DNA from 4 places in the Aliiglaciecola sp. SL4 genome. Region 3 is predicted to be linked to each of the others. Evidence: predicted binding sites of a transcription regulator. Region 3 holds the regulator's gene; each other region holds the start of a gene.
The links. Region 3 encodes sigma-54, which starts transcription at its own class of promoters, with help from an activator protein. Its sites were predicted from a motif close to GTTGGCACGNNNNTNGNNT; they were not measured.
Positions count from the first base shown of each region.

Region 1: glnK (P-II family nitrogen regulator) is a predicted target of sigma-54. The motif match lies at 3,740-3,758, and genes of this name have one in related genera.
Region 2: AB6T38_RS13050 (entericidin A/B family lipoprotein) is a predicted target of sigma-54. The motif match lies at 3,871-3,889, and genes of this name have one in related genera.
Region 4: AB6T38_RS02575 (formate/nitrite transporter family protein) is a predicted target of sigma-54. The motif match lies at 2,134-2,152, and genes of this name have one in related genera.

Region 1 covers NZ_JBGOSE010000007.1:20,866-28,876, reverse strand. Annotated here, with positions in the region: gene ggt (gamma-glutamyltransferase) at 1-1,641, opposite strand, end outside; gene AB6T38_RS11685 (hypothetical protein) at 1,750-1,881, opposite strand; gene AB6T38_RS11680 (ammonium transporter) at 2,083-3,327, opposite strand; gene glnK (P-II family nitrogen regulator) at 3,349-3,687, opposite strand; gene AB6T38_RS11670 (hypothetical protein) at 3,971-4,786, shown strand; gene mrcB (penicillin-binding protein 1B) at 4,820-7,120, opposite strand; gene AB6T38_RS11660 (M12 family metallo-peptidase) at 7,288-8,011, opposite strand, start outside.
Region 2 covers NZ_JBGOSE010000008.1:103,983-111,993, forward strand. Annotated here, with positions in the region: gene kduD (2-dehydro-3-deoxy-D-gluconate 5-dehydrogenase KduD) at 1-470, opposite strand, end outside; gene kduI (5-dehydro-4-deoxy-D-glucuronate isomerase) at 485-1,315, opposite strand; gene AB6T38_RS13040 (DeoR/GlpR family DNA-binding transcription regulator) at 1,616-2,413, opposite strand; gene AB6T38_RS13045 (hypothetical protein) at 3,132-3,500, shown strand; gene AB6T38_RS13050 (entericidin A/B family lipoprotein) at 3,669-3,818, opposite strand; gene AB6T38_RS13055 (hypothetical protein) at 4,033-4,278, opposite strand; gene AB6T38_RS13060 (DUF3080 family protein) at 4,320-5,315, opposite strand; gene AB6T38_RS13065 (CPXCG motif-containing cysteine-rich protein) at 5,416-5,628, opposite strand; gene AB6T38_RS13070 (pteridine reductase) at 5,637-6,380, opposite strand; gene AB6T38_RS13075 (fructosamine kinase family protein) at 6,476-7,336, opposite strand; gene AB6T38_RS13080 (START domain-containing protein) at 7,440-8,011, opposite strand, start outside.
Region 3 covers NZ_JBGOSE010000013.1:24,028-32,038, reverse strand. Annotated here, with positions in the region: gene mgtE (magnesium transporter) at 1-137, opposite strand, end outside; gene AB6T38_RS16035 (HPr family phosphocarrier protein) at 235-510, opposite strand; gene rapZ (RNase adapter RapZ) at 507-1,352, opposite strand; gene AB6T38_RS16025 (PTS sugar transporter subunit IIA) at 1,349-1,795, opposite strand; gene hpf (ribosome hibernation promoting factor) at 1,814-2,101, opposite strand; gene AB6T38_RS16015 (RNA polymerase factor sigma-54) at 2,129-3,607, opposite strand; gene lptB (LPS export ABC transporter ATP-binding protein) at 3,669-4,394, opposite strand; gene lptA (lipopolysaccharide transport periplasmic protein LptA) at 4,394-4,966, opposite strand; gene lptC (LPS export ABC transporter periplasmic protein LptC) at 4,953-5,513, opposite strand; gene kdsC (3-deoxy-manno-octulosonate-8-phosphatase KdsC) at 5,510-6,064, opposite strand; gene AB6T38_RS15990 (KpsF/GutQ family sugar-phosphate isomerase) at 6,064-7,044, opposite strand; gene AB6T38_RS15985 (calcium/sodium antiporter) at 7,049-8,005, opposite strand.
Region 4 covers NZ_JBGOSE010000001.1:561,363-569,373, reverse strand. Annotated here, with positions in the region: gene AB6T38_RS02585 (serine/threonine protein kinase) at 1-400, shown strand, start outside; gene AB6T38_RS02580 (alpha-hydroxy acid oxidase) at 571-1,716, opposite strand; gene AB6T38_RS02575 (formate/nitrite transporter family protein) at 2,332-3,198, shown strand; gene AB6T38_RS02570 (protein kinase) at 3,185-4,912, shown strand; gene cynS (cyanase) at 4,923-5,369, shown strand; gene AB6T38_RS02560 (hypothetical protein) at 5,391-5,936, opposite strand; gene AB6T38_RS02555 (sodium/solute symporter) at 6,165-7,670, opposite strand.

The DNA.
Region 1 (8,011 bases), on a different contig from region 3:
GTATACGCCAGTTTTAGGGTCTCTGAGAATAGCTTGATAACCACCATAGCTTCCCGACACATCTCGTAAAACATGCCCTTTTTGTACTAACTCTCGTCGAGTTTTAGCGGAAAAACCACTTTCTAGGCTCACATAACCGCCATCGGTCATTGAGGTGCCTGTGGGCTGACTAGAGCCACTGTGCAATATTCTTGGTGCATCACCCGCTTCTTGCAAGTTCATCCCAAAATCAATTAAGTTAATAATAATTTGCGCATGCATTTGCGGTTGTGTGCCGCCTCCCATCACACCAAAGCTCAACCACGGTTTACCATTTTTAGTTACAAATGCCGGTATAATGGTGTGAAACGGACGCTTGCCTGGTGCATAAAGGTTAAAGTGACCTTCTTGCAACGAGAATAACTCGCCACGATCTTGTAAAATGAAGCCCAAGCCAGTGGGTGTCATGCCCGAGCCCATACCACGATAATTTGATTGAATAAGGGACACCATATTACCTTCTTTATCAGCCGTGGTGAGATAAATAGTATCACCTTCATTAAGTCCAGCATCGATGCGCTTAGATGCGCGTTGTTGGTCAAGTAATTTCAATCTTTGTCGCGCATATTCTTTGGAAATCAGCCAGTCAGTGGGAATATCATTGAATGCAGGGTCGGCGTAATATTTGGCACGATCTTCAAAGGCGAGTTTTTTCGCTTCCACAAAAGTATGTATATATTCAGCTGAGCCAAAACCCATGCCTTCGATGTCAAATTGCTCAAGCATATTTAAAATTTGTAACGCCGCAATGCCCTGAGAATTGGGTGGTAATTCCCACACATCATATCCACGGTAATTGCTCGATACCGGCTCCACCCAAGTTGACGTATGACTGGCTAAATCTTCATAACTCAAAAATCCACCTTGCTCTTTCATATATGCCGCTATAGTTCGGGCAATATCGCCTTTGTAAAATGCATCTCGGCCACCAGTAGCGATTTTTTCAAGAGTAACAGCTAAATTTTGATTAACGAACACTTCTCCTTTTTTCGGTGTTGCCCCATAGGGCATATAAGTTTCAGCAAATCCCTCATACTTGCTGAGAATCGGTGCACTGCGATTCATATACCAAGCAATGAGCTCACTGACAGGAAAGCCTTTTTTCGCATAATCAATTGTCGGTGATAAAATCTCGGTCATAGGTAATGAGCCAAATTTACCATGCAACTCAAACCAACCATCAACGGCGCCAGGAACGGAAACTGGTAGCGGGCCATGGGAAGGAATTTTTTCCATGTCATTTTGTTTGAAGTATTCAAGCGTGAGGGATTGAGGAGAACGACCTGACGCATTCAACCCGTAAAGTTGCTTGGTTTTAGCATCCCACACAATCGCAAATAAATCTCCACCAATACCATTACCTGTCGGCTCGACTAACCCCAACATAGCGTTGGCAGCAATGGCTGCATCTATGGCATTTCCGCCCTGTTTAAGAATATCTAACCCGACTTGGGTAGCCAATGGCTGGCTGGTGGCAACCATACCATTAGTGGCTATCACCTCAGAGCGAGAAGCAAAGGTTTCACCAGTAATACGGTCATAGGCTGAACTGAATTGACTAAATACAATTAATGAAGCGAAGATACACGGCAGAAATCTCATTAAACCACCTTTTATACTATTAGATGCCTTAGAGGATACGCTGTGCGCCCGCTGGTTTAAAGAAAATATAGAAACTAGCAAATAAATTTCGTTTCTAACCGTTAATCCTTATTCATAAGCTTCCTCAAGATCGACGCTGCCCTCGGGTTTGTTCTCGTCTATAGTGACTTCTTTAACCTCTAAAAAGCTCACTTCATCATCCATTTCCGGATCATCAGAGATATTACAACTTAACGCCATGTAGTTCCACATAGGTATTAATCAACAACTTAGAGTGAGTTGAAGAAGTAGGTGAATGGCTTGTTTTCGTGCAATAAAAAACCCCGCTAGTAAGCGGGGTTTTGACTTTTTAACAACATTAGGACCTTGTTATTGTTTTTGTTCTTGTTTTTGTTCTTATTATTTCTTTATCGCCCTAGTTGTTCCCTTAAATATTAGATATTAAGAACGGCCACCGGTGAAATCTGGGTATGCTTCCAAACCACACTCGCCGATATCTACACCTTCAAACTCTTCTTCTTCGCTTACACGAATACCGATGATAGCTTTAAGGATTAACCAAGCGACCAAGCTGGTTACAAATACCCATACAAAGATAGTTAGTGCACCAATGATTTGACCAGAGAATGAAGAACCGTCATTTGTAAAAGGTACTAGTAGAAGTCCTAGTAGACCTACCACACCATGAACAGAGATAGCTCCAACTGGATCATCAATTTTCATTTTATCTAAAGCAACAATACTTCCAACAACCAAAATACCACCTAAAGCACCGAATAAAGTAGCTTGTAGAGGAGTTGGCGTTGAAGGTTCTGCAGTAATCGCAACCAAACCAGCTAATGCGCCGTTTAAGGCCATAGTTAGGTCAGCTTTACCGAATAACACGCGAGCTAGAACAAGAGCAGCAACTAAGCCACCTGCAGCAGCAGCGTTGGTATTCATAAATACCACGGCAACAGCGTTAGCACTTTCTACGGTAGCTGTCGCTAGAACAGAACCACCGTTGAAACCGAACCACCCCATCCATAAAATGAATGTACCTAAAGTCGCTAAAGGTAAGTTCGCACCAGGAATCGCGTTGATTTTACCGTCAGCAGTATATTTACCTTTACGAGCACCAAGTACTAATACACCTGCTAAAGCAGCAGCTGCACCAGCCATATGAACAATACCCGAACCAGCGAAGTCAGAGAAACCTAAGTCGCCAAGGGTATACATTCCGAATACAGATGCGCCACCCCAAGTCCAAGAACCTTCCATAGGATAGATAAACCCGGTCAAGATAACTGCAAAAGCAAGGAACGACCACAATTTCATACGCTCAGCAACCGCACCTGAAACGATTGACATTGCTGTAGCAACAAAGACTACTTGGAAGAAGAAGTCAGCTGACGGGGCATAAGTTGCTGGTTCAGCTACATCAGTAGCACCATCGCCAACTATTCCATCAAGGAATAAAGTGAATTCACCGCCACCGTACATGATTGAATAACCGCAGATCATATACATGATACAAGCTACAGAGTATAAGGTAATATTCTTAGTTAATATTTCAGTGGTGTTTTTAGCACGCACTAAACCGGCTTCTAGCATGGTAAAACCAGCAGCCATCCACATGACTAATGCGCCACATATCAAAAAGTAAAAGGTATCTAGTGCATACCCAAGCTCAAATGTAATTTCCATGATTTTCTCCTGCCCTGCTGCTTAAATGGCTTCGCCGTCAGTTTCACCCGTGCGGATACGTACTGCATGCTCTAAGTCATATACAAATACTTTTCCGTCTCCAATCTTGCCCGTTTTTGCTGCGCTAACAATAGCTTCAACTAAACGTTCAACATGATCGTCTTGCACCGCAATTTCCAATTTAACTTTTGGTAAAAAGTCAACTTGGTATTCTGCACCACGGTACAATTCGGTATGACCTTTTTGACGTCCAAAGCCTTTAACTTCAGTGACAGTCAAACCATCAATGCCAATCTCTGAAATGGCTTCGCGAACATCATCAAGCTTGAAAGGCTTAACTATCGCAGTTACTAATTTCATTGTGTTACTCCCGATATTTTAATTTTGTTTTTATTGAAACGCTCTATTCCTAAAACAAGTCTTATGCCACTAATGTTTACGCATAAAAATCAATTACTTAGATTAGAAAAAATGGATTGAACCTACAATTAAAGCACCAATAGCGAGCAAAAGGCAAATTTCGCACACAAATGGTGCATAGATTCACAATAATCGAAAAGCGTTGCTAATAGGGAACTAAAAGAGACGCGGCAAGTCTACTGTCGAATCAATTAGACAATAAATATGCTGGATAGCGCGCACCTTGGATTTTGACCGCCAACAATATATTCCCCCAGAAACGAAAAAACACTCTTTGCAAAAAGTACTGCTTATTTCTGTACTTGCTCACGTTTTAATCGGTTGGTGGATTTTGTCTCAACAGCGCATAAAGGTTCCTGCAAAAGTAGAGCAGGAAACCTCTGCTATCAATGCTAAATTAATCTTTTTTACCCCACCGAAAGTGCAGGAAAATACCGTTGAAACTGACGCTGCGGAACAATTACCTGAACCTCCAGCAGAACAAATAGAACAAAGTAACCCCGTGGTTGAAGAGCTTCATGTCGATGAGGTAGTGGTAGACGAAGCCCCAGAAACGATACCCGCGGAACAAGAGGTTCAGACAAAGGATGTACCTGATATCGTTGAACCTGTTACCCCCGAGCTACCCACCATAGAAAATGACACTAGACGTGAAGATTTACCTTCGATTGATTATCCAGGCAAATCTGACGAAGAGACGCCGGTTGCGACCTCTCGTAATTTAGCCCAAAAACATTTATTAGATCACTCGGCACAAGCCAATCAACGCATGGCGGAACAAGAAGCACAGCGCTATCGTCAACAAAGGGAATCACCGGATCTGAATTTACCTAAATTTGATCCCTATAAAACCGAAGATGAAAAGTTGATGGAGGAAAATACTATCCGGGTAGATTGCAGTTCAGCGGTAAATAAAACACTGCTCACGGTTTTACAATATACCACTGGAAGCACTATGGATTGCAGTAAATCTCAAGATTTTGAGCCTTACATCGATAAGCATGTCAAAAAGCCCATTAAGCCAAAAGATAGACGCTAATTAACCGCCTTTTGGCTCATTAAGCTTGTAAACCTAATTTCCAAACAGTCTTTCCCAAAAGCTTTTACGCTCTTGAATTTTTGGGTTTTTGGTGTCACATTTATCCGCTCGTTTGGGCAGCACTTCTAATATGGCAGGCAAACTCATACTGGTCTGACAGCCCGCTTGGGTGGCTCTTCCGGTTTGTGGATTAAAATGGGCGATACCTAAACCTTTTGGAAAACGCCGAACCAGTGACTTTGGCGCTTGCAGGGCCTGAAAATCTAAAAACAAACTCAATGCACCACTGGCCCCTGTTAATCCAGTACTCTTATTGTCATCTGTCCCAATCCAACTGGTAACTAAGATATTTTTGTCATAACCACTAAACCAGCTATCACGGTAGTCATCGGTTGTGCCTGTTTTACCCGCCATATTGATAGTAGGAAAACGTCGGCGAACTTGTTTGGCGGTGCCTTCTAAGGTCACTTTATGCAGAGCATAATTCATTAAATAAGCGACTTTTTCATCGATAATTCTTTTTTCTGGGGCATCAAAGGAGTACATCAACTGATTATCAGAAGACATAATAGCATTCACAGTATGAAGAGGGATCTGCACGCCATTGTTAGCAATGGTTTGGTACATTTGATTAACCTGAATAGGCGATAAATCAAGGGCACCTAAAGTCAATGCAGGATATTGGGTAATAGGTTCAGTTACGCCAAGGCGTTTAAGTGTTTGTGTTATATTATCTAATCCCAATTCCATACCTAAACTTACAGTGGGAACATTGAGGGATTGGGTTAATGCAGTATACAAGGGAACTTGACCACGAAACTTTTTATCGGCATTTTGCGGCTCCCACGTTTCCCCGCCTTCACTAGGTAATTGAATGGGATTGTCGAACAAAGGAGTGGCTAAGTTATATTCTTCTGGATGCTCTAAAGCAGTAATGTAGATTGCGGGTTTAACTAAAGAACCGATGGAACGTTTAGCGTCTAACGCCCGATTAAAACCACTGAAGCCTGTTTTACGATCCCCAACCATTGCACGAATTTCACCGCTATCAATGTCAGTTACCACCATTGCGGCTTGCAAGTTTTTTAATTTACGCTGTTTTTCGATACTTATTATGCCACCTGCTAGTGCCGACTCTGCTTTACGTTGTGCATTTGAATCAAGGGTGGTGAACAGTTTCACCCCCGAGTCACGAATATTTGGATTATCTAAAATAGTGTGTAATTCACGCCCCACTCTATCCATAAAGGCGGGATGTTTACCCTTGACCAGCGTTGCGCCTGTGGCCACTTGAATTGGCTTGTCCAACAATGTTTCAAAGGTCGACTTATTAATTTTTCCACCTTCAAACATCAGCCTCAACACCAGGTTACGTCGCTCCAAAACACGTTCAGGGTGACGTCTTGGGTTGTAGTAAGAGGGGCCTTTAATTATACCGACTAAAGTAGTCATCTCTTCTAAGTTAAGCTCGTTCAGCGGGCGGTCAAAATAAAAGTAGCTTGCTAAACCAAAGCCGTGTACACCGGTATTCCCACTTTGTCCTAAAAACACTTCATTTAAATAAGCTTCCATTATCTGATCTTTGCTATATCGAGCATCGATTAGTATGGACATAAAGGCTTCTTTGATTTTTCTGGTTATGGACTTTTCATTGGTTAAGTACATATTCTTGACCAATTGCTGAGTTAGGGTACTACCACCTTGCACAGCGCGCCCGGCTGAAATATTTGCTATCAAGGCTCTTAAAATGGAAAGGGGAGCAATTCCATGATGCTCATAAAAATCCTTATCCTCAACCAAGACCAGCGCTTCAACCAACTCTTTAGGAACTTGTCCAAGAGATACCAACATACGGTCTTCTTTGCCGTCACTAATCAAGCGTGTCACTAGCCATGGTTCTAACCTAAAGCTACTGATTTGTTTACCGCTGTTAAGGTTAACAATGCTTGCTACACGGCCTGATTTTACGGTTAACGAAAGAGCTGTTTCCCCTTGAAAACCATCGGGAAAATGAAAAGCCCGACGATACACTTCAAAATGATTGTTACTGTATTGATACTCCCCTGTTCGGCTGGCGTTAGCTACCCGTCGATATCCCAACAGTGTTAACTCTTCAATAATTTCTTTACTGGTAATTTCCTCTTTTAAACTTAACACTAATGGGCGCGCATAAATTTGCGCCGGCACTTGCCATTTATTGCCAGAAAACTGATGGGCAATCACTGCGTCTAAGTAAACCATGTATGCGGTCATAGCAACGATACACACCAGAAACATTTTCCAGAAATATTTGCGAAACCAAGGTAAGGGGTTCAATTTTTGAGCTACTGACATGGTTGATTAAGAGGATCTTTGTTGGGGTTGTTTTTAGATAAGCAGTCTATCAGTGCCGACGAGTTGGCTCAAACCAGTATTCCAAAAATATGACAATATTTGGATATTGTTGTCACTACTTGCCGATGCTCTATCAACAAATAGTGACTGACCAACACTCAGTTAACTTACCGAATCACAACATTCTTAAAAACCGAATTTGAATTTGGATTTTCTACATCATTATCCATTCCAAAAACGATATAAGAAAAGGCACCGGTATAGTATTCCCCAATGGGGATGACGAAGGTTTGATATTCCCCATCTCCAGTATATTGAAAGTCGTGATTTGCCCAAATTTGGGTTCCAAACAAACGAAAGGTTAAACTTTCATCTACGACTTCATCACTGGTAAAAGCAATACCATGAACTTCTCCCTCTGCTGTTGATTTAAACTCAAACTCTAAAACAGTGTCTTCAGTTATAATTGTAGGGCTTGCTACTTTCTGCCATAAGTTTCCTTGAAGTTGCAATGTATAACCAGAATCTAAAATCGTCAGCGTACCATCACCTTCTGGATTTTGACTGGGATCAAAATCAAAAATACCTAATTCATTGAAATTTAACCCTTCACTTGGGATGGGCTCTTCATCGGTATTTTCAAAAATAGAAATACGACTAAAATGACTGTTAGCAACAGAGTCTGGTATGTCGTTATCCATTGCAAATACTAAATACGGATATATACCCTCCTCAAAATATTGGCCTACAGGAATAGTAAATGACTGATACTCACCACTGCCTGAATAACTAAAGTCACTTACCCCCCAGGTTTGAGTTCCATACAATTGAAAGGCTTTAGTGCCATCTGCTAAGTTATCAGAATAGAAGCCAATTCCGTGAATTTCCCCT
Region 2 (8,011 bases), on a different contig from region 3:
GGAACCGTAATGCCGCCGGAAAAACTGAGTAAAGATGCAATATTGATGATTTTTCCACTACCATTTGCCAACATATGTTTGCCTATGCCACGGGAAAGTCTAAACACACCGTTTATATTTGCTTCCATTACCAAATCCCAATCTTCATCTGAAAAGTCTTCAGCTGGAGCTCTTCGGATCGTGCCTGCATTATTCACTAAAATATCGACTTTGCCGTAAGCTGCGATAGCATCATCTACAAGTTTCTTAACTTGTTCGGGTTTATCTTGCTCACATCCCAATGCCACCACTTTGCTAATACCAAGTTTTTCTATTTCTGCGACTGTTTCCGCTACATTTTCCTTTTTTGACGCTACCGCAATGATATCTGCACCGGCTTTTGCTAAGCCAAGGGCAATCGCGCGCCCTAATCCTCTGCTTGCGCCAGTAACCAATGCAACTTTGCCGCTAAGATCAAACATATTACTCATAAAGCTCACTCCAATTAAAAAATTTCATCTACGGTAAGGTGATCCATATCTGTAAACTCTTGGTTTTCACCTCCCATTGCCCAACAAAATGTATATGCATTTGTTCCACAACCACTATGAATTGACCAGCTTGGAGACAATGCGACTTGTTGATTTCTCATGACTAATGGACGAACATTGTCTGATTCGCCCATAAAGTGAAAAACGATATTCTCAGGGCTTAGAGTGTAATACATATAATATTCACTTCTTCGTCTGTGAGTATGTGGAGCCATTGTGTTCCATACACTACCAGGTTCAAGACTGGTAAAGCCCATCACTATCTGGCAAGTATCAAGGTTGTCTGGACTGATCGCTTGGTAAATTGTGCGTTTGTTTGAGGTTTCCATAGAACCCATTTCTATTTTCTTTGCCATGGATTTGGTGATAAGTTTTGTCGGGTATTCCTTGTGTGCAGGGTAACTGACAATATAAAATTTTGCAGGGTTATTACTATCTTCGCTCTCGAAGGTAATCTCTTCGTTTCCTCTGCCAATATACAAACTATCTTCAAATGCTAACGGATACTCTTTTTGGTTGATGGTTATTTTCCCTTTTCCACCAATGTTTAAGACGCCAACTTCTCTTCTTTGGGTGAAATAGGTGCAGGCCAGTTCTTTGTGCACTGGTAGCTCAAGCGCTTTGTTGACTGGTACAGCTGAAGCGACAACGCCTCTATCTATGTCAGAGTAAGTCATTGGGACTTCATCTTCTATAAACAAGTTATCAACTAAAAAACTACTTCTTAGTTCACTGCTGGTCATTCGTTTGTATCTTATATTGTCTGCTGAAACTCTTAAGTCCATACTCAACTCCAGATAAATTTTAGGTGTTAAAAATAGCGATAATTCATGATGTCTTATTTAGAGTAGTTAACATCAGGTTTTTGTTATCGGGCTCTGTAAATCAATAGTGATAATATACAGTCAAATTGGATTAATATAAAGCAAAGCGTGTCATTTGAGGGCGAGGTTGAAAGCATAACATATGAAAGTGTTATTTTGAGTAGTTGTTATTGTGAGAAATTAAATAAGTTACAGGTCTTTACAAACGTTATTCATCAAAACTAAAAATGTAAAAAGCTAATATTCCACAGGGCATATCTTTTATTTGCTATCTGGAACAGAAACTGTAATTACTTGAATTTCGTGCTTTTCAAAAAACTCTAAAAATCGAGGTTCAACGTTGCTGTCAGTAATAAGAACATCAACTTTATCAAGAGAACATAAAATCAAAGAACTACGTTTACCAATTTTAGAACTATCAGCTAGAACAATTAGTTGATCGGCCTGTTTTAGTAGCTTTTGCTCTGAAAGTACTAGCATAGGGTCTGTTTCCATCAAGCCAAACTCACCAATAGCTGGTGTACCCATAAACATTTTGCTACCGTGGTAGTTAGAGATACCATCATTTTCAAATGAACTTAAAATGATACTCTGTTTTCTGTATAGCTCGCCGCCTGGAAGGGTTACTTGGTTGTCCGAATTATCGGCTAACTCCTGAGCTAGAGCAAAAGAATTCGTCAGTATATTTAAGTGTCGACTGGCAAGCGCGTTTTTCATCATAAAAGTGCTACTCCCACCATTAATAATGATGGATTCGCCTTCTTCACACAGAGATACTGCCTTTTCCGCAATTAGCGCTTTGATGTCTTTATTTTGTTCAGTATCCGCCAGAAATACCGATCCCTTCAGATGCCTGCGCTCGTGGATTTGAGACGAAACATTATTTGACTGTGCACCACCTCTTATTTTAGTCAACGCTTTTCTTTTTGAAAGTTTAGTAATATCGCGTCGTATCGTTGCTTCAGAAGCTTTTAGCTTATTGGATAGAACTGGAACGGATGCATAGCCCATTTCGGCGAGTAACTCTAAAAGCAAATGATGTCTTTGTTTTTCAAGCATTTAATTAACCCTTTTTACAATATCTTAATATCCTAACCTAATTTGACGATTAAAGACATAATGTGAAAACTATTTATTTAATTATCTAAATAGTAAAATAGTAAAATAGTAAAGTTTAGCAATCTGGTTTGCCTAGGTTCTTTGATGTGTTTATATATCATTTACTCTTCTGTAATAACCTTTTTTAGCCATTTTGATGTCCATAAAAGATGTTGGAATAATAGCGAAAAGTGCGGGCACTATAGTTCTGTATGCATTAACCGATTGAAGTGCCCACAACGTGAGTATTGGCTAATTTTACATATAAACATTGCTTTTTCAGATAGTGACAGCAGACAGTTTAAGACAATTAGAATGATAAGAGCTTGAGTTGATAGAAGATAGACTGAAAATGTGACCATTTATAGTCCTAAGCTTCATCTCTGCTTTTCTTAGTCAAAGTTTTTGTGTTTTCACCTTTATTTAATTAATTTACAAGCAACAGTTATCCATCCTTAGACCTTTTTACAATTGAGTTAATTAGGCCTAGGTCGAACTCATCAATTATTCCGTGCAAATTAAAAGCGCTAATGTTTAGTAGATTAGGAACGTCACTCAATATAAACAGATTAATTTGGGTTTTAGGGTTGACCTTATATCCCTCACAACTTAATCTAATTGATAATGATTATCAATTAGATTGGTGGGTATGTATTGTTTTACATTTACGAGTTTAGAGATGGAAGTGAAAAACCCTTCCAAAGATTCCGAACTTGAGTTAATAAATCGGTATGTTCACGCTGGATTAGAAAGAGCTAAAGGAATGTGCGATAGCCAAGATACCAAGGCTGCACATTTACGTATCTTAGATACTTTATTGAATGTGGTTTGTGATAGTCTGCTGTCCATAGCGTGGCGTAAATATTGTTTTCGCATGATTCAGCGACTTAAACCTTTGTTGTTTGAGATATTAGAAAGCCGACAATATCATCGAATAATTGCTGATATTACAATTCTTTATAACTACTTTATTGAGGATACCCACAACAACGGCATACTCAAAAACAGTGGCTCTCAAATTTTTTATTTTAATCCATCACGCAAATAATCAAAATCGAGAGGAGCTTAGCATGTCATATTTCCAATTTGATGCCCAAGCCACCAAGTCTGGATGAGGACCACCCTAAAGAAGCATTTCAACAAGTAAATGTGTTAACTGATTATACTAAACTCTAATTTCAAGAGAGTCAGTATCAATATGTGGACTATCTACTTTTTAGTTTTCAGCGTCATTCGCCGCGTCTTGAATCGCATCTCCTGCGCTTTCGATATCTTCACCTGCACCCTCGATAGTGGCACAACCGCAAAGCACTAAAAAAGTAAGTGTTATCGTAACAAGAATTTTAAGTTTTGACTGTAAGCTCATAATATCGCCTCACTGTGGTTTAATAATTAAAGATTCCCCTGTATTTTTTTCAAAGCGAGTATAGTGCCAATTAGTAACCGTATGAAATTTATGGTTTTTTTATTAATCTAGTTGACATCAACAATATGCGCTTTGCTATTTTTTCACTAAGTTTGGAATAATTTACACGGTAAGTTGATGCAGCTAAATCAAAGCAAAATGGTTGCTGCCAAATCTAACTGCGTTGTTGTCGATAACGGTGATAGATTTTTCCCCATCGCCATGACAGTCCTAAGTCACTTAGTTTTGAATGGATCTCACTGGGTTGATCGGCACTGTGAATAGGTAGGTCCGAGGATAAATAGCGCACTTGCCAAATGCCGATATTTGCATCCCGCTGGAACTGAATTTTACCAATCAATTGATTTTGCTTATAAACAAAACAGGTACGTTGGGAGTATCGAATATTATTAGTTAACATGACTGTTATTATATACAGTTGTTTGGGCTGGGCTAGACTTTTTAATTGCTAGGTTGGCACTGCCTGAATAGGTTTTGCCAAAGTAATTGATGGCGACGAAGAGCATCAATATACAAATCGTAATCTGACTTTCGTTGCCTTAAAAATACTTTAAACTCATTGGCAAGTACTGGATTTTCCTGCAAATCTTGAAAGTAGGGGGCTAAAGTATTGGCAGCGCTTGTTAGCCGGTTTGTTGCCGGTAGGATCTTTTTAATGAAGTTTCGTTGGTATACTAATTTAAGGTCTTCAATTTGTAGAGAAGAGGAGGATACACTGCAAGAAAGCTCACTGAACGCTAGACTCAAGCTATCATTCAATTCATTTAACCAAATACGCAACTGAATCTGTGTTTGCCAAATTTGGGCTGCCAATGGCTGTTTACGCATGGTATTTAAAGCTGTTTCTAAGTCGTCAATATCTGTCGGTTTAGGTGAATACAAGGTCACTAATAAGCTCAAAGAAGCTTCGTATGCTTGCAGTTGGTTTTGGTTTACTTGGGTAAATAGCTCTGTGTTACTGCTTAAAGTCCGTCTAATCTCGGAACTGCTAAGGATCATTTGCGCCCACACTATAGGAAGGGTTTCCTGTTTATCTGTTATCCATTGACGTAACTGTTGTTGCTGGTCATTGTCACTAGTTTGTTGAAGGCACTCTTGAAGCCCTTGAATTAACTTAACTTCGTATGCAAACCGTTGCGATGGCAATTGGACCTTGCCTAAGGCGGTATTACGCTGCGCAATAAGAAGAGATACAGCACAATGCTTTAAGGCATAAAAATCCCGTAATTTGATGTTCGTTTCCGGAAGGTTAACTTTCAATTTTTCAGCAGCAGGATAACCCAATGAAGGGCGGTCATCGTCAAATTGCAACGTAATATTAAGCGCATCGCTAACTTGCTTTTGGTATGCATGAAAATTTGCTTGAATTGAGGGTTGACCGCAGGCCGTTAACAACGTTAAACAACCAAAAAACAGCAGCCACTGTGTTGATGACAAACAAACCACCTTTTCACTAATTAATACAATACTTCGCCCAACGAATGTGAGGCACTTTTTGATTAAAAATCTGAACTTAACTTAAGGGTAACACTAACGCTTAATATAATTGCTCATCATCGGAGTTGATCTTAATTTGAAGTTTACGGTTAAGATCATCAATATGGAGCTTAACGTGAAACTCGTGACAGCAATTGGGACATTCTTCAAAAAAGTCCTGATCACCATTACTGCAATCTATTCTTATGTGTAAATGATGACCGCATTCTGGACAAGCAATGGTTTGTTCAGTTTCAAATACTTCAGTACTCATTAATTCTCCTATGCGACACTAGGGTTCGCTATGCTGCGACCTCCATCGACCGCCACTATCTGGCCGGTAATGTAAGAAGCTGAGATTAAAAAAGCGATTGCTTCAGAAATGTCTTTTTCGTTGCCTAACCGACCTAACGGGATCTGAGACAAAATCGCACTTTTTTCATTTTCAGGTAAAGCCGTGTCTGGCCATAAAATTGCGCCAGGAGCAACACCATTTACACGAACATTAGGGGCCAGTTCTTGTGCAAGTGATTGGGTTAATGTTACTAAAGCGGCTTTAGCCATGCAGTATATAGTATGGCCTGACAATGGGCGTTGTGCATGAATATCCACCATATTGATGACAACACCTTGATTTTGTATAAGTTGTTTTTGTAATTTTTGGATTAAAAACAACGGGGCTTGAGCGTTACTACCTATTAATGCTTGCCAGTCAGTTAAGGTGAACGTAGTTAGAGGGGTAGGGTAGAAAGCGGATGCATTATTAATCAACACGTCGATGCGTCCAAATGACGCTATTGCGGACTCGGCTATTTGGTTTAACTGTTGTAAATCACATAGGTCACCTTGAACCCATTTTACTGAATCGATACGTTTTTCATTTAATTGCGTCGAGAGTGCTTTCACTTGGTCTACCGAGTTGTGACAATGCAGTACAACTCGATAGCCTAAATTGTGTAGATAGTTTGCAGTGTATGCGCCAAGACGCTTGGCACTGCCAGTGATAAATACGACTTTGTTTTCCATTATGCTTCGTTGTTTCATTTAGTATAATTGAGAAGACTATCTGGGATAGATTGTGGGTACAAGTAGGGTTTTCATTCTGAACTATCGTCTTGGGTTTACCCTTGCATGTTTTTTAGTAAAGACGTTGCCGTTTGCAAATAATTGCCACCAAATAATAATGCGTGATTTAGAATATGGTAAAGCTGGTAAACAGGCTTTCTGAAATTGTACTGCTTACTAAGAGGCCAAGTTTCATTGTAACCTTGATAAAACGCCGCAGGAAATTTGTTAAACAATTCGGTCATTGCTATGTCTGTCTCTCTATCTCCATAATAAAAAGCCGGGTCGAATATCACCGGCGTATTATGTTGAAACCCAGTGTTACCTATCCACAAATCACCATGTAACATCGATGCCTTGGGGTTATGGCCTTGTAATAGCTTCTCAACACTCACAACTACGTTGTCAATAGCGGCGATAACATGGCCTTTTTCTGCAAGTAGCTGCAACAAATAGCCTATACGTTGTTCTGCAAAAAACTGGGGCCATTTTTTTGCCCACCGGTTCGGTTGAGGCGTTAAACCAATGAAGTTATCCTCTTGCCACCCATACATATTTTGGGTTTGATTCTGATGCATATTGGCTAACTTTGAACCAAAATCGAACCATGTTTGTTCACTGCCTTCTACTAATCGAAGGTACTCTAAAACCAGATAACTTTTATTTTCAGAAATACCATAACAGATTACCTTCGGGACTTTGAACTCATTGGCGTTTGCAAGATGAGTTAAGCCTTCAGCTTCGGCACTAAAATTCGCTAATTTATCTTCATCGTTGAGTTTGACGAAAAACCGTTTTTGTCTATCGGTAATACGAAAAGCACGATGGGAATCTCCTTCAGATATTTCACGAATATCATCACATACAAATTCTTGGTTTAATTGTTGACTGATTTGTTCGCTAACAAAATGCCACATAATTTCGACTTAATTTAGCTGTAAATTCTGAGTATGGAACACGCGACAATAATTGATGGTCTTTTTCATTATTAAAATACGTCTTTTATAACTTTTTGTAACTTTAAGAGCTGGGGGCACCCAATATCTCCCCTAGATTATTAAAGGTCTTAAACATTGAGGAAACCATCATCTTGTTGGCTAACCAAATAGGGAGGTTGCCAGAGGGGTTACCAAAGCCGATATATTCAATCAGCATATTATTTTTTGTTGTGGCTTTTACCAGCCATTGGCCCTGCACATTTTGGATGCGTACAAGGTTGTGATTGTTAGACGAATATGCAGGGTAATCTTGGATTGTAATTTTAATATTTTGCAGTTGAGTGTCCATTTCAGTTATGGACTTGGTGATCATTTCTCGCTCTTTAACAGGCCAAGGGGCTTTGAATATGGTTCTGACAATTTTCTCCTGTGCAGACGGAGAGGCGAGGAGTTCGACTTTTTCGCAGTTATCAATCCAATTAGCGGCGGTATCAATATCATCTAAAAGAGCCACAAAATCCATGGGAGCACCTTTAACAAGAATTGATGCTTTAAGCCAAACATAACCACTGGGATCACTTGTGGTGTGAACTTTAATATGGCCTTTTTGTTTTACTTGAAGCCAATTTTGACTGACTGGATTGGCAAATACCT
Region 3 (8,011 bases):
TCGAGAAGTAGGGCGATATCACATGCAGGCATATCGTGAATGGTTTTTCGGACATGCATAAAGCGGCCACTGGCCAAGGCTTGATTGATAACCTTCAGTTGACGTTGGGCGTGTTTAACCTCTAATGCTTCAGCCATGAAAATACAGCTCGATGAAAAAACTACTAATATGAATAGTTTAGAGGGTTAAGAGCGGCAGGTCAGCAATTATTTACTCAACTTGAATGAAAGTGAGCTATTCGTTCTCGTGAAACTTTTCTACAATAAGCTTTTCGATAGCTGCAAGTGCTTGCTCAGCGTCGGTTCCCTCGCTTATTACGTTGACTTCTTTCCCTTGAGAGCTTTCTAACATCATTAAACCCAATACACTATTAGCCGATGCCGTTTTTTCCCCTTGAACTAAAGTAACTATAGCATCAAATTGATTGGCAACTTTAACTAATTCCGTCGCTGCTCGTGCATGTAAGCCAAGTTTATTAACTATAACTATTTGCTTTTCAAAGCGATTCATCTGTTTAATTCTCGGTGTCTAATTTGCACATCTGGGTGAGAGGCTGAGAATGTTTTTGCTAATGACTCAGCAACATAAACTGAACGATGTTGTCCACCGGTACAGCCAATTGCAACTGTGACGTAACTTCGGTTATTTCTTTCTAGGTGGGGAAGCCAAGTTGATATGAGGTTTTGGATTTGCCAAATAAATTTAGTCACTATGGGTTGTGAACCTAAAAATATTTCAACTGGTGAGTCTAATCCACTTAGGTGTTTTAAGTCCGGTTCCCAATGAGGGTTAGGTAAAAATCGCGCATCAAAAACATAGTCGGCATCTTTAGGTATGCCATATTTAAATCCAAAAGATTCAAATACTAAAACCAGTCTTGAGCTTTTCTTTCCTAGAATGCGTTCACGAACTAACTCAGCTAATTGATGAACCGAAAGCTTGTCAGTATCTAAATATAAGTCAGCACGTTCTGCTATAGGAGCTAAAAGTTGACCTTCAGCTTGAATGGCATCGGAAAGCGATTTGTTTTGACGTGATAACGGGTGTAAGCGACGGGTTTCGCTGAAACGCTTAATTAGTATGTCATCACTGGCATCTAAATAAACAATAGTCATATCCCAGTTTGCAGGCAGGTAATCGAGGATTTCCACCAATTCACCAGATACTTTGGGAAGGTTTCTTACGTCAATACTTACCGCAACTTGGTCATACTCATCCATAACTGTATGAGTAAGGGTAGGCAGAAGGTTAACAGGGATATTATCAACACAATAATAGCCTAAATCTTCTAAAGAGCGCAGTGCAATTGATTTTCCTGAACCGGAGCGACCACTTATAATAATCAGCTTCATGAAACAATTGCCTCGTATAACTGTCCGTTATCTTCAGCACAGCGAATGCGTTTAAGAACCTCTTTGTCACTTAACTTTGTTGCTATAGTGGCCAAGGTTTGTAGGTGTCCGGCGGCTTTATCTTCTGGTACTAAAATAGCGAAAAATATATCTACAGGACAATTATCGACTGCGTCAAAATTGATGGAAGGATCACTGGTAATTAATATTGCGACTACGTCTTTTAACCCAGCTAATCTGCCGTGGGGCAGCGCAATACCATTGCCGATTCCTGTACTACCCATTTTTTCGCGACTGACTAAACTATTCAAAATCGTAGTTTGGTCAATACCGTCAATCTTTTCTGCCGCTAATAGGCTGATAGTTTCAAGGATTCGTTTTTTGCTTGTCCCCTGGACTGCACAACTTGTGCAGTCAGAGGAAAGGATGTCTTTAATTTCCATTAAATAATCTAATATATGTTAATGACGTTTAATCTTTTCCTTGTGCTTGATCACCTGTCGATCAAGCTTATCTATTAATCCGTCAATGGCTGCGTACATATCGTTATGTTCTGAGGTTGCAAAAACTTCGCCTCCGCTAAGATGAACTGTCGCTTCAGCTTTTTGATTAAGCTTTTCGACATTGAGAATGACATGGACATTGTTGATGTGATCAAAATGCCTTTCTAACTTCGTAAATTTAGTGTCTACATAATCTCGCAATGAATCTGTAATTTCTACATGATGGCCAGTAAGGTTAATTTGCATATTAGCGTATTCCTTCTGTTAACGAGCCTACAGCAGGCTCTTGCGTTGGTTAGACGGTGGGATCGATAAAGACTCCCGGTATTTTGCTATTGTTCTACGGGCAACCTGTATACCTTGGTCAGCCAGTAGATCAGCAATCTTACTATCGCTAAGTGGCTTAGTTGGAAGCTCTGCAGCGACAAGTTTTTTAATTAGTGCGCGAATTGCCGTTGAAGAGCACTCTCCGCCAGAGTCTGTGGCAACATGGCTGGAGAAAAAGTACTTCAGTTCGTAAATTCCTCTTGGTGTATGCATATATTTTTGTGTAGTGACACGGGAAATAGTTGATTCATGCATATCCACCATTTCTGCGACATCATTTAACACCATTGGTTTCATCATTTCCGGACCATGTTCGAAAAATCCGACTTGTTGCTGAACAATACAGTTGGCTACTTTGAGCAATGTGTCGTTTCGGCTTTCGAGGCTTTTAATAAACCACTTGGCTTCTTGCATATGTGAACGTATGAACTGACTGTCGCTGGTGTTTTTAGCATTGCGGCTCATCGCTGCATACTGCTGATTAACATTTAGTTTAGGCAAACTGTCGGGGTTTAACTCTACTTGCCAACGGCCATTTTTTTTCATTACAGAAACATCAGGAATCACGTATTCGGATTCACCAATTATCAGCGCGCTGCCAGGACGAGGATTTAATGTTTGCAACAAACGCATTGCTTCGCGTAAATCGTCTTCTTTTAAACGAGTTTTGCGCATTAACGTTCGGTAATCTTTGCTACCTAAAAGGTCTGCATATTCACTAATTAATAATTTAGCTTCATTTAGCCAAGGTGTACCTGGGGCAAATTGATTCATTTGTACCATTAAACACTCTTGAGGATTTCGAGAACCAGAACCTATAGGATCGAACATTTGAATGCGTTTTAGAACACATTCAACTTCATCAAGTTCAACCTCTTCGTGGTCGAGACTAGCGAGTACTTCTTCAGTGCTAATGGTTAAATATCCAGATTCATCGATTGAGTCGATAATGGCAATGGCTATAGCGGTATCTACTTCGGAAAAGGGGGTTAAGCGCATTTGCCATAACAAATGATCTTGTATATTTTCGCTGGTTTCACCTTGGAAAATTTGATCATCATCACCACCGCTGCCACCACTAATTGATGCGGGTGCTGAAGATGCACTGATATATTCATCCCAAGTGCTATCTATGGGTAATTCGTCCGGAATATCTGCTTTTTCTAATGCCTCGTTTGTATCCATTGAGTCAGAACTTGCGGATACGGTTTCTTCCGAAAATTTATCATTACTATCTGCTAATGCGGAATCTCCTGTGGGGATGTCCGAACCATCCTCTACTTCTAAAAGCGGGTTGGATTCTAAAGCTTCTTGTATTTCCTGTTGTAAATCCAGCGTTGACAACTGCAATAGACGGATAGCCTGTTGCAATTGAGGCGTCATTGTTAGTTGCTGGCTGAATTTTAATTGTAACGAGGGTTTCATTTAGTTTTTATATTCTTACTTGTTTAGCCACAAAGCTTTGGTTAAAAACAACATACCTGTACTATAGCTTGAATTGCTCGCCAAGGTATACATCTCTGACTTGTTGATTATTTAAAACTTCTTCTGCAGTTCCAGAAGCGATCAATTCACCATGACTTACAATATACGCTTTTTCACACACGTCTAGGGTTTCACGTACATTATGGTCAGTTATTAATACTCCAATACCTCTATCGCGCAGGTGTTGAATTATTTTTTTTATATCATTTACAGAAATTGGATCCACACCTGCAAAAGGTTCATCTAATAAAATAAATTCGGGTGCGGCGGCCAGGGCCCGTGCTATTTCGACTCTTCTGCGTTCTCCTCCAGATAAACTCATGCCTAGGCTATTACGGATATGATTTATATTAAACTCGTCAAGCAATGCATCTGCTTGTTCTTCTCGTTGGTCTGAGCTCAATTCTTTTCGGGTTTGTAAAATTGCCATGATATTTTGATAAACAGTTAGTTTACGAAATATAGACGATTCTTGAGGAAGATACCCAATTCCTTTTCTAGCTCGAATGTGCATAGGCTGTAAAGTTAGTGCTGTTTGGTCAATATAAATATCGCCCTTATCTAAAGGAACAAGCCCTACAATCATATAAAAAGTCGTTGTTTTGCCTGCACCATTGGGGCCTAACAATCCAACAATCTGCCCTGTAGACACTTCTAAACTAACATCTCGTACTACTTGTCGAGATTTGTATGATTTAGCTAGGTTAATCGCTTTTAACGTTGCCATTAAGGTTGCTCATCCTGCAGCTTGTCAGTGCCTTGCTGTTCTAAATCATTCGATTTTTCTTCTGCATCTTCTTCCTGACGTTTACGGATACTCTCAGGTTGAAAAATAGCGGTCACTCCGCCCTCTGCATTACTGTTGCTTTCAGCTATTAATTGTTCCAATTCCATATTGAATTGGATGGATTCACCTTTAACAAGGCTGCTATCCTGATTCAATTCAGCTGAGCCATTTAATGTTAAAGTTCGATTGGATACTTCGTATTTTATTTCATTAGCCGCAGCGCTGATCTTACTTCCGTCATCAAGGGTTTGGCTATACTTTGCCGGTTTACCTCGGGCAATAAATACTTCTTTACCTTCACCTAAGCCGGCTATGACTTCAACCTCATCGGCTAAAATTTCAAGGGAGCCTTGGGTAATTTTAACGTCTTTTCTAAAAATTGAAGTTTTGGTTTTGCCATCAAAGAAGTTTGACTTAGAGTCAACTTTGATAGGTAAATTAAAGTCGTTTTCACCGGCGCTAACAGCAGCGCTAAACACTAAGCTGATGATTAAAGCGCTAACGAGGCGCATATTGAGTTTGCACATGATTTTTAAGTTCATATTCCTGCGTAGTTAAATTTGCTACAAAGCCATTACTTTTAACAATAAAATCTTTTCCGTTAATCTCAACCGGTTCATCTGACATCATTGTTTTGTCTACCAAATTAATTTCTAAAAATTGTGTTTTAATTGTTTGCACAAATCCCGAATCATCTAAGCTTCTAATCTCTACGTCAGTTTCTAATTGAATGCGATTGTCCTCATAAAGTGTGCCCTCTTCAGCTTCAACATGCCAAGGATTTTGTTCATCGGATACATAGATGGTGTATTTGGGGTGGCTAAACAAGGTGAAACCTAGAATTTGATAATGTTCCATTTTAAGGGCGAAAACCTCGTGGTTCACTTCGCCATTTTCATTATAAAGAGTACTGCGCATATTCCTCGCTTGATAATTGGGCTGCCAAGAATCTTCACTAGGTGCATTGGTTTGTTCCGTATCTGAACTTATCCACCCTGGCACATATATCATTAAGATTAGCACAAACAAAATGCCAATGCTTAGGGTGATTCGATTCATACGCTGCTACCGTAAATACGATTTAATTTATTATTAGCGAACAATATGAGGTCGCATACTTCTCGTACTGCGCCAGCCCCACCCGTTGTTCGCGTAATATATTCAGCAACTGATTTTACGTACGGGTGGCCATTTGGAACACTAATAGATACGCTACTGTGTTCGAACATGCCCACATCAGGCATATCATCACCCATAGACGCGATATTTTCTTTTTTTAAATTTAAGCCGGTTCTGAGTTTTTGAACCGCAGTTTTTTTGTCTTCTTCGCCTTGGATAATCAATGATACACCCAATGCCGACATTCTATTTTCTACGATGGCTGATTTGCGACCTGTGACAATAGCCACGTCAATACCAATTTCTAACATTGACTTCACACCATAACCATCGAGAGTATGAAACGCTTTTAATTCTTCGCCATCGTTTCCCATATAGATGCTGCCGTCAGAGAATATGCCGTCTACATCACAAACGAGTAACTTAATTTTGCTAAGTTTACTAATGAAATGATTATTAACTGGCCCATAGAGAGTTTCAATAATCGCCACTATACTACTCCAGCTTTAAGCAGCATGTGCATATTTAACGCGCCAACTGGCTTATTTTCATTATCTACTGCAAACATTGAATTGATACTGTATTTCTCCATTAAATTTAAACCTTCAACTGCTAACATTTCTGGTCGACCTGTCTTACTATTTGCGGTCATAACTTCGGCAACCGGGGTTTCGTGGATATCAATCCGGTCATCAAGGATACGGCGTAAATCGCCATCTGTGAAAATGCCGACTAACTTTCCTGCTTCGTCAGTAATACCTGTCATACCAAGTCCTTTTCGCGATATCTCAAACAATGCATTACGCACTGTTTGATCGGACGTCACTAAGGGTAACTCATCACCAGTATGCATGATATCTGCAACTGTTAATAATAATCTACGCCCTAAGCTTCCACCTGGGTGGGATAAAGCAAAATCAGCAGAAGTAAATCCACTAGCATTCAGCAAGGCCACTGCCAACGCATCACCCATTGCCAAGGTCGCCGTGGTACTGGCTGTTGGGGCCAAGCCTAAAGAACATGCCTCTTGTTCTACTTTAATACACAATACTTCATCAGAGTGCTTTCCCAGTGAACTCGTCGTGCTATTGGTCATCGAAACAATAGGGACATTTAAACGTTTCACCACTGGGATTAAATTAAGTAGTTCGGCAGTTTCCCCAGAGTTAGAGATAGCCAGAAGTATATCTTGGGGGCTTATCATGCCTAAATCACCATGATTGGCCTCACCAGGGTGCATGAAAAAAGCGGGAGTACCTGTACTGGCTAACGTAGCCGCAATCTTATGACCTATATGGCCTGATTTCCCCATGCCAGATACAACTACTTTACCTTTGCACTTTTGAATGATTTGACAGCTTCGCTCAAAGCTACCATCAATGTATTGCTGCAATTGCAAAATAGCTTGGGACTCAATTTCTAATACTTTAAGTGCGGATGCGAGATAATCTGTAGACATAGTTAATTCCATTTATTTATATAAATAAAAAGACAGAGTAGGCGAGGTAACATAGGACGAAGGTTGTACCTTCCCATCGGTTGATTTGCCTTTTGCCTCGAATATTAAAGCTAAATAATATCAGTAACGCAGTGACGATTAACATGGCATACATGTCTCGACTAGCGACATTACCGTCTATTATTCCTGGTGCTATCAGTCCTGGCATCGCTAAGACGGCAAGAATATTGAAGATATTAGAGCCGATAATGTTACCTAATACTAGGTCATCCTCACCTTTCAAAACCCCGGCAACACAGGCTGCCAATTCCGGTAAGCTAGTTCCCAATGCGATGATTGTTAAGCCAATCAATAGTTCACTCATTCCCATGTACCTTGCAATGTGAACGGCTGAATCAACCATAAAGTGGGCACTAAGAGGGAGGAAAATAAGACCTAAGATAACCCAAAACACCGCTTTCGAAGGGGGGACGCCATGGGGGATTTCATCTGCGGTTTCCAAATGCAACGGGTCGCTTTTCTCTGCGTTTAACGATATCCATGTTAAGCCACCAATGGTTAGAAAAAACAAAACGATTAAGATTACACCTTCGATAACACTCAAATGACCATCAGCCAAAAAGTAAACCGCCAACAAGGTCACTGCAAGTAAAACAGGAAGTTCGCGTCTGATGGTGCTACTGGAAACCATTAAAGGTTTTAAAATTGCAGTAATTCCTAGCACTAACGCGATATTGGTAATATTAGAACCAATGGCATTTCCTACTGCTGTATCTGGGTTGTTACTGAGTGATGCAGTGGCGGAAACAACAATTTCTGGCGCAGATGACCCCATTGCGACTATGGTTAAGCCAATTACCATGGGGGAAACGCCAATATTGGTGGCGAGTGCTGATGCACCGTATACAAATTTGTCAGCACTCCAACTTAATGCTGCCAAACCCGCTATAAAAATAATGAATTCTAATATCACTTGACT
Region 4 (8,011 bases), on a different contig from region 3:
AACATTGCAAGAGGGTGATGCGTCTATTACCCGTCTTGCCATGCAAATGCGCGAAGCAAAATCACAATTATTAGCGGAAATGGGTGACTTTGAACAAGCAATTTCCCAACAAATTGATATAGTTGCAGAGCAAAAGCGCTTGGCAGAAGCTAAACCCGAACCTTCCCAATATTCTACCTGGGCATTTTCCCATTTGATCCTAGCCTACATGTATCGAGATGTAGATAGGCTAACCGATGCATGCAGCAGCCTCGAAATTGCCGAGCAACTTTTGCGACCATTTATCGCAAACAAACAACTCAGTGGTTACATGTACAATGCTGCAACTCGCCTACCTTCTGCTATCGAAAAGTGTCGAAATGGAGAAGATTTACCCACCATGAAATGGTTATTGGATTAGTCAGAATGCTTTATTTTAAGCAGTAAGCTCTTTCCTAAAAATGATTAAGTGGGTAAATTTACAGCGAAGGTTGTACCTAATTTTCACTCATCTTTATTAATGGTCTTTTAATGGTAATGCCTTACATTACCATTAAAAAATAACATCGTCTGGACGCGAAGTATCGAACCTTAACGAAAACGTAAATTGTGTTTTGATAGTTCAGCGACCGAACTACACCCCATAAGTCGCATATCACGTTCAATTTCGGCTTTCATTAACCCTAGTGCTCGCTCTACACCTCCTTGTCCTGCTGCTGCAAGGGCATATAAATACAAACGTCCGACACCAACAGCTTTAGCGCCTAAAGACAGGGCTTTAAGTACATGAGTTCCCCTTTGCACGCCACTATCAAACATAACATCAATCTTATCGCCAACTGCATCGACAATTTCAGCTAAATGGTCAAAGGAGCTGCGCGAACCATCTAGCTGACGTCCACCATGATTTGAGATAACAATACCGGTACAGCCTATATCCACAGCCTTACGAGCATCTTCAACACTCATAATTCCTTTTAAACAAAACTGTCCATCCCAAAACTTGACCATTTCAGCGACATCATCCCAATTCATCGCAGGGTCGAGCATATTAGTAAAATAATCACCTATGGAACTAGCACCACCTCCCATATCCACATGTTCGTCTAACTGTGGTAACGCAAATTTTTCGTGGGTGACGTAATTTATCCCCCACATTGGTTTAGTGGCGAACTGCCATAAGCCTGACAGGTTGAGCCTAAATGGAATTGAAAAACCGGTACGCAGATCTCTTTCACGATTGCCACCGGTAATCGAATCAACCGTTAGCATCATTACTTCGATTTTAGATGCCTTGGCCCGTTCCATCATGGCTCTATTAAGGCCTCGATCTTTATGAAAATAAAATTGGTAAACCTGAGGTGTATCATATTGTTTAGCAATTTCTTCCATACTCACAGTTCCCAAGGAAGAAACACCAAACATAGTGCCAAACTTTGCAGCTGAGGCTGCAACCGCTCGTTCACCTTGGTGATGAAAGAGTCGCTGCAATGCTGTAGGAGAACAATAAATAGGTAGTTCTAATCTTTGACCCATCACCTCAACACTTAAATCAATATCTTTTACCCCCGTTAACACCTTAGGCACTAAATCACATTGATTGAACGCTTCTGAATTGCGTCTTAGGGTCACTTCATCATCAGCGCCTCCGTCAATATAATTGAATATTGGCCCGGGTAATCGCTTTTTGGCGAGAGTTCGAAAATCATGAAAGTTATGGCAATGTTTTAGTCGCATACTGGGATCCCGATGGGTTTTATTGGGTTAGTTATATCAGTGAATAATTTATAGGGTTTAACAAAAAAACTAACAATCAATAATAAACGATTGTTACTGCACTTACACCGGCCCGTTAGGGACGTTTTCTCGCCTACATATTATGAAAATTCATTTAAAAACTTTCAGCAAATGTAACTTCCCTCATCATCGCTGTTTTGCCTGCAAGTTTTGCCATAAGTCCAACTGCATCAAAATAATCGAGCAAGTAATAAGTAGAATAAAATCATGAATGGTTACATATCAACCTGCCATTTTTAACTTAGAAGCACTCTATCATTTTTATTTGAATGATTAAATACAGTGAATCTTTGCACCAATAAAACTCATTAAACTTGAGGGTGAATATATAAACAATTGATAATAAACAATTTATTTTTTGGCTTATATTTTGCTTTGATTAAAATGTAACTCAACGAAGAGTCTACGGTCACAATATTCGAACAAAGGCGTTCAACTTCCTATGCACTGTATAGGAATTTGAACGTTTTTTTTTGGCCAGTAGAAAACGCAAGCCAGATGCATTGGCATGAGAGACAACAAACAAATTTGAACACTAATTTTACGAGGGTACTTATGGCTTATTTACTTCCAGCAGAATTCGTCACCAAAATGGTCGATGCAGGCGAATCAAAAATATTTATGTCAACTCGCGATACACTTATTCGCGGCTACATGGCTGGCGCAATACTCGCACTAGCAGCGGTATTTGCAATTACCATAGCGGTTCAAACAGGCATGTTTCTACTAGGTGCGATTTTATTCCCAGTGGGTTTTTGTATGCTGTATTTAATGGGCTTTGATTTGCTCACTGGCGTGTTTGTTCTTTGTCCACTAGCTTGGCTCGATAAACGTCCAGGTGTAACCATAAAAGGGATATTACGTAACTGGGGACTGGTGTTTTTAGGTAACTTTGGTGGCGCGTTAACAGTCGCCTTTATGATGGCCTTTATTTTTACCTACGGTTTTAATATTGATCCTGGGGCTATCGGTATAAAAGTAGCGTCCATTGGTGAAGCTCGAACGCTAGGATATGCCCAGTATGGTACAGCAGGCTGGTTCACTATCTTTATCCGCGGCATGTTATGTAACTGGATGGTATCTTTAGGTGTAGTTGGAGCAATGATTTCAACGCATGTGAGTGGTAAAGTGATTGCCATGTGGATGCCTATATTTTTGTTCTTTTTTATGGGTTTTGAACATTCTGTAGTTAACATGTTTTTGTTTCCGTTTAGCCTTATCTTAGGTGGTGAATTTTCAGTTGTTGATTACTTTATCTGGAACGAAATCCCCACAGCATTAGGTAACCTTGTTGGTGGCTTGGCTTTCACTGGATTAACGCTTTATACAACTCATGTTCGCACTGGCTCTAAACGAAAAGTAGCTAAAGTTTCTCCTGAAACTATTGCTTCTGGCACTGTCGCGCCAAATGCTGCTAACTAAACTAGTTAACGGCCAGTACTCAAGTGCTGGCCGCAAAACTATCAATCAAGATTTTTATGGTCTTGCTTCACCTACTCAGGTGCAAGCGCAATTAAATGGCTACGCCGCGGCTGTGGCAGATGGTATTAGTAGTAGTGAGGTAAGCCATATTGCTAGTCAAGCTGCAGTTAACAGTTTTATTCACGATTATTATTCAACCTCTGATGCATGGTCAGTAGAAACATCAGCAAAACGAGTTATCACTTCCATCAATGCCTGGTTATTTGCTCACAGTAAACATACTGAACACAAATATGATCCAGATAAAGGCTATGTTTGTACCTTTGCTGCTGTTGTTGTTAAAGGCAATATCGCCCATCTATTTCATGTGGGTGACTCACGAATTTACCTCTGCCGTCATAACAGTATTCAACAATTGACCAACGACCATCAACAAATCGCCGCTGAGGGAGTAAGTTATCTCAGTCGCGCTTTGGGCATGCAGGATTCAGTTGAAATTGATCATCAACAGTTTACGTTATGTGAAGGAGACACTCTGCTGCTAAGTACCGATGGTTTCCATAACTTTATTGACCCTTCCGTTTTATTAACGCATTTAAACCATCAAACTCAGGTAAACGATACGCTAGCAGAGAATTTAGTTCAGCAAGCTATAGAAAATGGCAGTGATGATAATATCACGGTGCAAATAATACAGGTTCAATCACTCAGTTCAGAATGTACCAGTCCAGTGAGTAACCTAGTAGATAGCTTGCCACTGCCTCCCCCATTGCACCCGGGTTTTCACATTGATGGCTTTAAGGTGATTCGTCAGTTACATTATTCTGCCCGCAGTCATGTTTACCTCGTTAATGATGTAGAAACGGAAAAGCCTGTTGTTTTGAAAACACCATCCGTAGATTTACAGGATGACAATGGCTACTTAGAGCGATTCTGTCTAGAAGAGTGGATATCTCGTCGAATTAATAATGTTCACGTTCTAAAAGCCCCGAAAACTGAACGTCCAAAAAGCTATCTGTACACCTTATCTGAATATGTCGAAGGTCAATCACTGCAGCAATGGTTAACTGATAATCCAAATCCAGGCTTAGAAACTGTTAGAGACATCATTGAACAAGTGGCTCGTGGTTTACAAGCTTTCCACCGACTGGAGATGCTGCATCAAGATATACGTCCCGAGAACATTATGATTGACCTCAATGGGACGGTTAAAATTATCGATTTTGGTTCTACAATGGTAGCTGGTATAGAAGAGCTAGGTTGTGAACAACTAACATTGGCACTTCCTGGAACAGCGTTGTATATGGCCCCTGAGTATTTTTTAGGGGAAATGGGAACGCAGCGTTCCGATTTGTTTTCGTTAGCCGTATTAACCTATTACATGTTAAGTGGCCGTTACCCTTACGAAACTCACGTTGCTAAAACTCGTACTTTTGCCCAACAGCGAAAGCTAAATTATCAATCGGTTTTAGATGCCCATCGACACATTCCAACATGGGTAGATGCGTGCTTACGCACAGCATTGCAAGTAGATCCGTACAAACGCTACGACGCCCTATCTGAATTTATTCACGATTTACGTCACCCAAATCCACAATTTTTACAACAAAGCAAAGCGCCACTAATAGAACGCAGTCCTTTGCTTTTTTGGAAGTGGCTCAGTGCACTGCTGGTGTTACTTAACTTTTATTTACTTTATCTTTTAAATCATTGAGGACCTAACTATGAAAAGTCGCGAAGAAGTTACTACTGCTATATTGGTAAGCAAAGTTAAAAATGGTATTTTTTGGCAACAAGTCGCAGATCTGATTGGTAAATCTAAAGAGTGGACCACTGCAGGTTGTTTAGGGCAAATGACTTTCACTGCAGAACAAGCGCAAAAAATTGGCGAGTTATTTGACCTAGATGAGAATGCCATTGCTTGGTTGCAAGTAGTGCCATACAAAGGCTCGTTGCCAGAAAGTGTTCCTACAGATCCTTTGATCTACCGTTTTTATGAGCTAGTTAATGTATACGGCACCACGATTAAATCACTAATCCATGAGGAATTCGGTGACGGTATTATGAGTGCCATTGATTTTTCCATGGATATTCAACGGGAAAACAATCCTGCAGGAGATAGAGTCAATATCGTCCTATCAGGAAAGTTCTTACCTTATAAATCCTATTAGCGCTTAGCTTGTAGGATTAAGCTAACTTGCGAGGTTTGATGCTAATTGTTTGGCATCAAACACTTTATTCGGGTTTGCGGGTGTCCCATTCCCCATTTTAATCACCAGGGTCGCATTGATTTTATCCGCCACTTGCTCAGATACCACGGTTCCGCCCTGGTAAGTAGAAGCTGTGGAAATGGTACAACCTAAAAGCCCACAGCTTGATGTTGTGGTTGGATTGGTTGAAACATCGGGGATGACTCTATTCACTTCTTTGGTTTCAACATCCGTATCACTTTGAATAATTTCGAACCAGCTAAACCCTTTAGATAATGTGAGATTAGCCGCGTGAAGTAATGCGTAGTCTTTTGCTGTAACGCTGTCGGTTTTAGCATTACCGCTAAAAATAATTTGATACTGGTCATCACTCAGTTTTTTGTTGCTATAGCCTAGTTCACCATAATCTTCTGCTGCGACAAATGTTGTCGGTTGAATGCTTGCACACCCCACCCAAATCAAACTGGACAACATAATTAACAGTGGCGTTTTTAAAATTAATTTTAGTGGGCTTGTATTAATATTCATAAGCAATCCTTAACGGTGTTTATACAACTTCACCTTGTGTTAATTTAGACACAAGATATGAAACTTGTTTATGTTAAGTAAGCTGATTCCAATTTACGTGCCACCTTTACATTCACCTACGCGCCCTCTAACCCCCTGTTTATCAACGATTAAGAAACAGGGCGAATCGGTAAATGAGTGATTTTTACATTTCCACCGGTAAATTATGCTCGATGTATAAATAATACTCTAAGCTAGTAACAAACTGGGTAAAACTAAGCAAAATAGGGTTAAAGCTACGCTTAATCCGATTAGCATTAACACATTCGAAACGGACAACAATCGAATACTGGGCTGATGAGAATCAGTTGGTTTAGTCAAAAACGTCATTAAATACCCCACCGCAATAGTGGTAACAAATCCGATTAAATTCCACCAAAACCAAAATATCGGACTTTCAAATAGCCATAGTCCCATGTTCACTAATACCCCTGCCGCTAAACCTGTATTAGCAGCATAAGAGGCAATTTTTTTACTGTAGATCCCCAATAGAAAAATAGCTAAAACCGGACCATAAAAAACCGAACCAATTTTATTGATCGCTTCAATTATAGTAGGCGCGATGTCGCCGGCAATAAATGACAAAAACAGTGTCACTAAGCCCCACCCTATACCAGCTAAACGGGCATATTTGATGTAGGTTTCATTATTCGGTTGATGTTTAAACAAACGACATAGATCTTCGACAGAAACAGCGGCTAAACTGTTTACCGCTGAACTCAGGGAAGACATGGCAGCGGCCATAATGGCCACCACTAACAGACCAATAATACCACTTGGTAAATAGTTAATGATAAAAATAGGCATCATCCAGTCTGGATTATCAGCTGGAATTTGAGCTTGTAAAGAAGGAGTGTTCATCACCATTGCGCCAATAACTAAACCTGCAGCACAGTACACAAGGGTGATGGGAAAACGACAAATTGCTACGGTTAACATCATCTTTTTCAGGTCACTCAGGTTATGAGCAGACAAAGAGCGTTGCGCTTCCGATTGATCACAGCCGTAATACGACGCATAAAGCACGATTCCACCAAATAGCATGGGCAATAAACCAAAGTCGTTACCCGAGAGACCAAATTGATCGGGCTTTACCGCCACTAAACGCGCTGGTTCAATCAGGGTGAGTGCCTGCTCTACTCCCCCGATGTGGTCCACAGCAACCCAAAGACAGGTCAAGGCTCCCCCAAAAATCAGAATCATTTGCAGTGCATCACCATATACCACTGCTTTCATTCCGCCCATGGCCGAATAAACTAAAGTAATCACCCCGATTAACACAATACTGTGCCACTGCTCCATCCCCATGGTACCTTGCAAAATAAGGGAAATGGCGTAAATCATAATCGCTGTTGCTACTGAACGACTCAATTGAAAGACAAAGCTGATAAGTAATCGAGTGGAACGGGAAAAGCGTCGCTCTAAGTATTCATAAACGCTTACCACACCAGATTTATGTAACGAGGGTAACAATCGCCAGAGCATTAATGCCACCGCAGCGGGCAGCGCCAATTCATAGGATAGCCATATCAAACCGCCGCCTTCACGCAAACCAACAAAAGCAGGCGCTGAAATAAAGCTAACGGCTGAAAGTTGTGTTGCCATCACAGATAAGGACAATGCAGGCCAAGGGATACTGCGTCCGCCTAGAAAGTAATCATCTCGATTTCGCTGTTGCCGGAAGAGTAATCCCATACATAGCAAACCCAATAAATAAAATCCAACAATCGAGTAATCGAGCCAAGACAAAATAGTTCTCCCTAAAGATTTTTTAGAATAATTATAGATGGGGCATTTTTTACTACCATATCAAGGATTTGCGAAATATTGAAATACACTTTGTGAGCCATTGCTAGATTGACGAATAGTTAAGGTGTAGTCTAAGTGCATCAGCAAAATTTTGTGTAAAGGCCAAATGTCCACAGGGTAATTTTGGCATCCGAGTCATCAATAACAACAACGTATTCACTTTACTGATGATATACACATTTGTAAGGATAACTAATGCCCCCATTGCCACTCCTATCGATGAAATT